Regions from separate parts of the Nonomuraea sp. NPDC052265 genome, predicted to be linked through region 2. Evidence: riboswitches for the same ligand, from Rfam matches in the RefSeq annotation. Region 2 holds a riboswitch; the other holds the start of a gene.
What was found. Region 2 has a riboswitch for cobalamin ahead of ACIHAD_RS39725 (ribonucleoside-diphosphate reductase subunit alpha). Riboswitches for the same ligand answer to the same signal wherever they lie in the genome.
Positions count from the first base shown of each region.

Region 1 (3,401 bases), on a different contig from region 2:
GGTCGCGCCACAGCTCCAGGGCGGCGGCGCTGCGGGTGGTGCCGAGGCGTTCGGCCAGCTCGGGCACGCGCGGGTCGCCCAGCGTGCACAGGACCTCGTTCCCGGCGGGCAGCCTGCGCCTGGTCACGCCCGAGGCGACCATCATGGCGTCGCACAGCACGGGCGCGCCGCCGCGCAGCGCCTCCCTGCCCCGCGCGACCACCCGCGGGGACCAGGCCAGGTCGGTGACGAGGTCGGTCATGCCGCACGCGTGGATCATGCGCACCGCCACCTGGGCGACCTCGGGCGGCAGGCCCGTGAGGTCGGTCTCGGCGCGGATGGTCGCGAACGAGCGCCGGTAGATCTCGGCCCCGTCGCGGATGTAGTCGCTCATTCCCGGCGTTCCTCGTATCCGTTGGTGGTCGCGATCATCTGGAGGACCGGGCCGCGTGGCAGGCCGCAACGCCGCTCGCAACCGGCCCAGTGGACGGGCGTGGCGGGGGCGTGGGCGCGGTCTCGCACCCAGCGCCGGGCGTCCGCCCGCACGTCGGCGAGCGCCTTCGCGCAGCCGGGACGGCCGGTGCAGGCGGTGACCCCGGCCCAGGGGGAGTCCGGGTCGGTGGCGAGCCCGATCGCGGCGAGCGCCTGCTCGGCCCGGTCCGCCTCGCCGGGGGAGAGGTCCGGCAGGACGACGGTCCGCCAGGGTGTCAGGCGCACCGGCCGCCCGGTGTCCGCCAGGGCCCCGGCCTGGGCGGACGTCAGGCGGCCGAGCGGCACCAGCGCCTCGATCGCCACGCGGCCGTCCCGCTGCGCGATCCTGCCCGCGGACGGGCGGCGCGCGGAGCCCGAGGCGGGCGTGGCGTCCATCCGGCCTGGTCCGCTGTTGCGCAGGCGGGCGGCGATCCCGGACGGGGCGTCGCGCAGGCGGGTGGTGATTCTGGCGGGGCCGTCCGGCAGTTCGCGGATGCGCCAGGCGCGGGGGGCGTCGGCGGACAGCTCGTCCAGGAACGCCTCGGCGGCGTCGATCATGAGCGGGACCGCCGCGTCCGGGGCGACGGTCAGCCCGGTGTCGGTGCCGGCGAGCAGCAGCCGTCCGGTCGCCACGTAGGTGACGTCCGCGCCGAGCCCGGCGACGTCCCGCGTGCCGTCGTCCAGGGCGAACAGGAAGCGTCCCGGCAGAGCGGCCAGCCGGGGCCGCGCGCACAGCGCCCGGTCCAGGGCCTCCGCCATCGCCAGCACGTCCAGCAGCCCGTCCGGCCCGCGCCCGCTCAGCGGCGAGGCCAGGATGTTGCGCACCCGCTCGTGCGCGGGCGACGGCAGCAGCCCGGCCGCCGCGATCCGCCCGGCGAAGACCTCCGGCGAGCGCAGCCCCCGCACCTGGACGTTCGCCCGCGACGTCAGCTCGATCACGCCCGCGCCCAGCTCGGCCGCGCACCTGGCGAGCACGCCGAGCTGCGCGGCCGACACCGCGCCGCCGGGCAGGCGCACACGGGCGAGCGGGCCGTCGGCGGCCTCGTGCACCTGGAGCGCCCCCGGACAGGCATCGGGACGCGTACGTCCGGAAGATTCACCTACGGGCACGAAGGGATCGTAACGCCACTTCTGGGACGGGTCGCTCCTGCCGTAAGCTTCGGCGTAGGCGAAGGCAATGGGAGGAAGCCGGTGCGAGTCCGGCGCGGTCCCGCCACTGTGACCGGGGAGCGAACCCCACCACGAGGCCACTGCCCGGAGACGGGTGGGAAGGCCGGGGTGAGCGTCGATCCGGGAGCCAGGAGACTCCTGCCGTCGCGTCACCCGCGACCGGGGCGAGGACCCCGAGGGAGGAATGCGCCGTGCCTGGCGACAGCCCCACCGTTCTGCTGCTCTCCACCTCCGACACCGACCTGCTGAGCGCTCGCGCCTGCGGCGCGGGCTACCGTCCGGGCAATCCCGCCCGGCTGACCGCCGAGGACGTCCCCGGCCTGACGGAGGGGACCGACCTCGTCGTGGTCCGCCTGCTGGGGGGGCGGCGGGCCTGGGCGGAAGGGCTCGACGCGCTGCTGGCCGGGCCGCGCCCGGTCGTGGTGCTGGGCGGGGAGCAGGCTCCCGACGCCGAGCTGATGGAGCTGTCCACGGTCAGCGGCGGGGTGTGCGCCGAGGCGCACGCCTACCTGGCCCATGGCGGCCCGGCCAACCTGGCCCAGCTGCACGCGTTCCTGTCCGACACGGTCCTGCTGACCGGGCACGGGTTCGAGCCGCCCGCCCCGGCCCCGACCTGGGGGAGGCTGGACCGCCCGGCCAGGGCCACCGGTGGTCCCGTGGTGGGGGTGCTCTACTACCGGGCGCACCACATGGCGGGCAACACCGCGTTCGTCGAGGTGTTGTGCGACGCCGTCGAGGACGCGGGCGGGCAGGCGCTGCCGGTCTTCTGCTCGTCCCTGCGCGCGGCCGAGCCGGAGCTGCTCGACACGCTGCGCGCGGCGGACGCGCTGGTCGTCACGGTGCTGGCGGCGGGTGGCTCCCGTCCGGCCACCGCGGGAGCGGGCGGCGAGGACGAGGCATGGGACGTCGGCGCGCTGGCCGGGCTCGACGTGCCGATCCTGCAAGGACTCTGCCTGACCACCACCCGGCAGGCATGGGAGGAGAACGACGACGGGCTGTCGCCGCTGGACGCCGCCTCCCAGGTGGCGATCCCGGAGTTCGACGGGCGGATCATCACGGTGCCGTTCTCGTTCAAGGAGATCGACCCCGACGGGCTGACCGTCTACGTCGCCGACCCCGAGCGGGCCGCCCGGGTGGCGGGCATCGCGGTGCGCCACGGCCTGCTGCGGCACACGCCTCCCGCCGAACGGCGGCTGGTGGTGATGTTGTCGGCGTACCCGACCAAGCACTCCCGCGTCGGCAACGCGGTCGGGCTGGACACCCCCGCGAGCACCGTCCGGCTGCTGGCCCGGCTCGCCGAGGCGGGTTACGACCTGGGCGACGGCTTCCCCGGCGTGGCCGACCAGGACGGCGACGCGCTCGTCCACGCGCTGATCGCCGCCGGCGGCCAGGACCCGGACTGGCTGACCGAGGAGCACCTGGCGGGCAACCCGGTCCGCATCTCCGCCGCCTCCTACGAGCAGTGGTACCGCACCCTGCCCGCGGCCCTGCGCGAGGAGATGGAACGCCACTGGGGACCGCCGCCCGGAGAGTTGTTCGTGCACGAGGGCGACAGCGGGACCGACATCGTGCTGGCCGCGCTGCGGGCCGGGAACCTGGTGGTGATGGTGCAGCCGCCGCGCGGCTTCGGGGAGAACCCGATCGCCATCTACCACGACCCCGACCTGCCGCCCAGCCACCACTACCTGGCCGCCTACCGCTGGCTGTCGGCCGAGTTCGGCGCGCACGCGATGGTGCACGTCGGCAAGCACGGCAATCTGGAGTGGCTGCCCGGCAAGTCG
Region 1 is NZ_JBIUBJ010000006.1:97,184-100,584, forward strand. It holds gene ACIHAD_RS19995 (precorrin-8X methylmutase) at 1-373, opposite strand, end outside; gene cobG (precorrin-3B synthase) at 370-1,560, opposite strand; cobalamin riboswitch at 1,632-1,758, shown strand; gene cobN (cobaltochelatase subunit CobN) at 1,812-3,401, shown strand, end outside.
Region 1: it holds a riboswitch for cobalamin, as region 2 does, so the genes downstream of both, cobN (cobaltochelatase subunit CobN) here and ACIHAD_RS39725 (ribonucleoside-diphosphate reductase subunit alpha) in region 2, are expected to answer to the same signal.

Region 2 (3,401 bases):
GCGGGTTGCTGGCCGCGGCCTGCTCGCTCGGGTAGTAGTTGATGTCGATCACGCGGTCGAGGAAGGTGACCGCGGTGCGGACGGTGGCGCGCAGCCGCTCCCAGTCGAGGCCGCCGTCGGTGAGGTGGGCGGCGAGGTTGACCGAGCCCAGGTTGCAGACCGCGGTCTCGGCGTCGCTGGACACCTCGATGATCTCGGTGCACAGGTTGGACAGGTGCACGACGTTGCCGGGCTCGGCGGCCTGGTTGCACAGGCGGTTGGCGGCGTCCTTGAAGGTCATCCAGCCGTTGCCGGTCTGGGCGAGGGTGCGCATCATCTTGGCGTACAGGTCGCGGGCCCTGATCTGCCGGACGTACCGACCGGCCCGCTCGGCGGCGCGGTAGGCGTCCTCGAACGCCTCCCCCCACAGGTCGGGCAGCTCGGGGACCTCGTCGGGGTCGAACAGCGACCACGGCTCGTCGGCCTCGACGCGGCGCATGAACTCGTCGGGGATCCAGTTGGCCAGGTTGAGGTTGTGGGTGCGGCGGGCGTCCTCGCCGGTGTTGTCGCGCAGCTCCAGGAATTCCTCGACGTCCGGGTGCCACGGCTCCAGGTAGACGCAGGCCGCGCCCTTGCGGCGGCCGCCCTGGTTGACGGCGGCCACGGACGCGTCGAGCGTGCGCAGCCACGGGACGATGCCGTTGGAGTGCCCGTTCGTGCCGCGGATCAGCGCGCCGCGCGAGCGCACCCGCGACCAGGAGATGCCGATCCCGCCGGCGAACTTCGACAGCTGCGCCACCTGGGCGTAGCGGTCGTAGATGGAGCCGATCTCGTCCCGGGGCGAGTCGACCAGATAGCAGGAGGACATCTGGGTGTGCCGGGTGCCGGAGTTGAACAGCGTCGGCGAGCTGGGCAGATAGGCCAGCGACGACATGAGCCGGTAGAAGCCCACGGCCTCGGCGGGCGTCTCGGCCAGCCCGCACGCCACGCGCAGCAGCCAGTACTGCGGCGTCTCCACCACCAGCCGGGTGGACGGATGGCGCAGCAGGTAGCGGTCGTAGACCGTGCGCAGCCCGAAGTACTCGAACCGCAGGTCGGCGGTGACGTCGATGGCGTCGTCGAGCTTGCGGGCGTTGGCGTTGACGAACTCGGCGGTCTCGTCGCCGACGAGCCCCTCGGCGTGGCCCAGCCGGATCGCCTGGCTGAAGGAGGCCACGCCCTGCCCGCGGACCTCCTTGTCGATGTAGCCCGACAGCAGCCGCGCGGCCAGGCGCGAGTACTGCGGCTCCTCGCCGATCATCTCGGCGGCGGTCTGGATGGACAGCCGGTCCAGCTCGGCGGTGGTCGCCCCGTCGTAGAGCCCGCTGATCGTCTTGGTGGCCACCCGCATCGGGTCGACGTCCGTCAGATCGGTCGCCCAGTGCTCCACCGCACGTACGATCTTGTTGACGTCGACCGGCTCGGCCGTGCCGTTGCGCTTGCGCACCCGCATCTGGACGCGCCGCGGCTCGGGTCGCTCGCCGTCCGCCCGTGCCGTCTCGGCCAGGTCCGTCATCGGGTCCCCTGTGACCGTCACTTCGCTCTCCCCTCGTGAACTCGGTCAGATGCCGAGAACACGCGCAGGAGGCGGACGGCAGGGAGCCACAGCCCTCTCGCCGGTACCGTCCGCCGTCCCACGCGGCCTCGGAGCAGCCGCGCACGCATGATCGTGCACGGCGCGCCGGCAGGTCTTCGGACTCGTGGGCATGCTGTCGCTGCCTACTGGCCGTCGCTTCCCGGGCCCATGGCCCAGTGCGTCTGACGGCGGTCGTTCCCACTCACCGCTGCGGGGCAGTCCCGGATTTCCACCAGGTTCCCTCTTGCCTCGGTCACCCTGGCTGGGCGCCCGAACCGGCTGCGGGAGACACCATATATAGGGTGGATCAAAAAGTCACACCCAACATGTCGTGTTGCGAAGAAGCCGCGACCCGATCCGGCCGCCCGGCGGCCCGGCGACGTCTCCCCCACCGGACGCGTCTTCACCAACCGGCACGGCCGGGCCTGGACGACCGGCGCCGTCCGGTCCGGCTACGCGTCTCGGTCGACGATCCCGCGGGCCAGGCGGGCCAGGGCGGCGGTGATCTGCTCCGGGGTGAGCCCCCGCCTGCGCTGCTCGGCATAGACGTCGGGCCCCAGCGGGGCGAGGAGGATGTCGGCCAGCGCGTCGGGCTCCGGGATGCCCGCCTCGGTCAGCAGCACCCGTACGTGCGCCCGCCAGAACCCGTAGGCGCCGGTGGCGTACCGCATCGCGCCCTGCTCGGCGCCCAGGACCAGTGAGATGTGCTCGTCCAGCAGCTCGACCATCGCGGCGTAGAAGGCGGCGAGCCGGTCGGCGGGAGGCGCGCCGGGGCCGAGCGGCGGGTCGCCGCGCAAGAGGCGTTCCTGCAGCACGCGCTCGTGCTCGTCCAGCAGGGCCTGCGCGATCGAGACGGTGTCGGGGTAACGGCGGTAGAGCGTGCCACGCCCCACGCCCGCGGCCTTGGCGATGTCGTCCATCGTCACGCCGCGCGGGTCGCGGGTGGCGAACAGCTCGGCCGCCGCGGCGAGCACCTTGGCACGGTTACGCGCGGCGTCGGCGCGCTCGCGCGGGCGGCCCGCCTCCTCCACGGGACGTCCGGTCAGCAACTCGGTACGGGACTCCATGGCGGCGACTCTAACCCACCCGGCGACAAGTGGACAACGCGTCCGCTTAGTTGCTACGGTCGAGCCGACCCAGAACCGGACGCAATGTCCACTTATTTCGAGGAGCCCCCTCATGACCGTTCTGCTCCACCTGGACGCCAGCGCCCGACGTCGTTCGATCAGCCGCGAGATCGGCGACACCTTCGCCGGGGCGTGGCGGTCCGCCCACCCCGAGGGCACCTACGTCCACCGCGACCTGGCGGCCGAGCCCGTGCCGCACATCGGGGAGGCGTGGACCGAGCTGTGCGACCACGTCATGGCCAACCGGATCACCGACATCGGCCGCTACCACGAGGCCGCCCGCACCCCGGAGCAGGCCGCCGCCTGGGCGATCGTCGAGCCGCTGCTGACCGAGCTGGTGGCCGCGGACGTGGTGCTGATCGCCACCCCGATGTACAACTACTCGATCCCGTCGGCGCTGAAGGCGTGGCTCGACCAGGTGACCTTCCCCCGGATGTCCCTCGCCGGGCGGCGGTTCGTGGTCGCCACCGCGCGCGGCGGGGCCTACTCGCCCGGCGCCCCCAAGGCCAGGTTCGACTACCAGGAGCGCTACCTGCGGGACTTCTTCGCCGGCCACTTCGCCGTCGAGGACACCACCGTCGTCACCGCCGAGCTGGCCAACTCGCGCGTCGACCCCGACCTGGCCCACCTGCGCCCCCGGCACGACGAGCTGTACGCCGCCGCGCTGCGCGGGGCCCGCG
Region 2 is NZ_JBIUBJ010000021.1:69,249-72,649, forward strand. It holds gene ACIHAD_RS39725 (ribonucleoside-diphosphate reductase subunit alpha) at 1-1,555, opposite strand, end outside; cobalamin riboswitch at 1,684-1,889, opposite strand; gene ACIHAD_RS39730 (TetR/AcrR family transcriptional regulator) at 2,047-2,661, opposite strand; gene ACIHAD_RS39735 (FMN-dependent NADH-azoreductase) at 2,774-3,401, shown strand, end outside.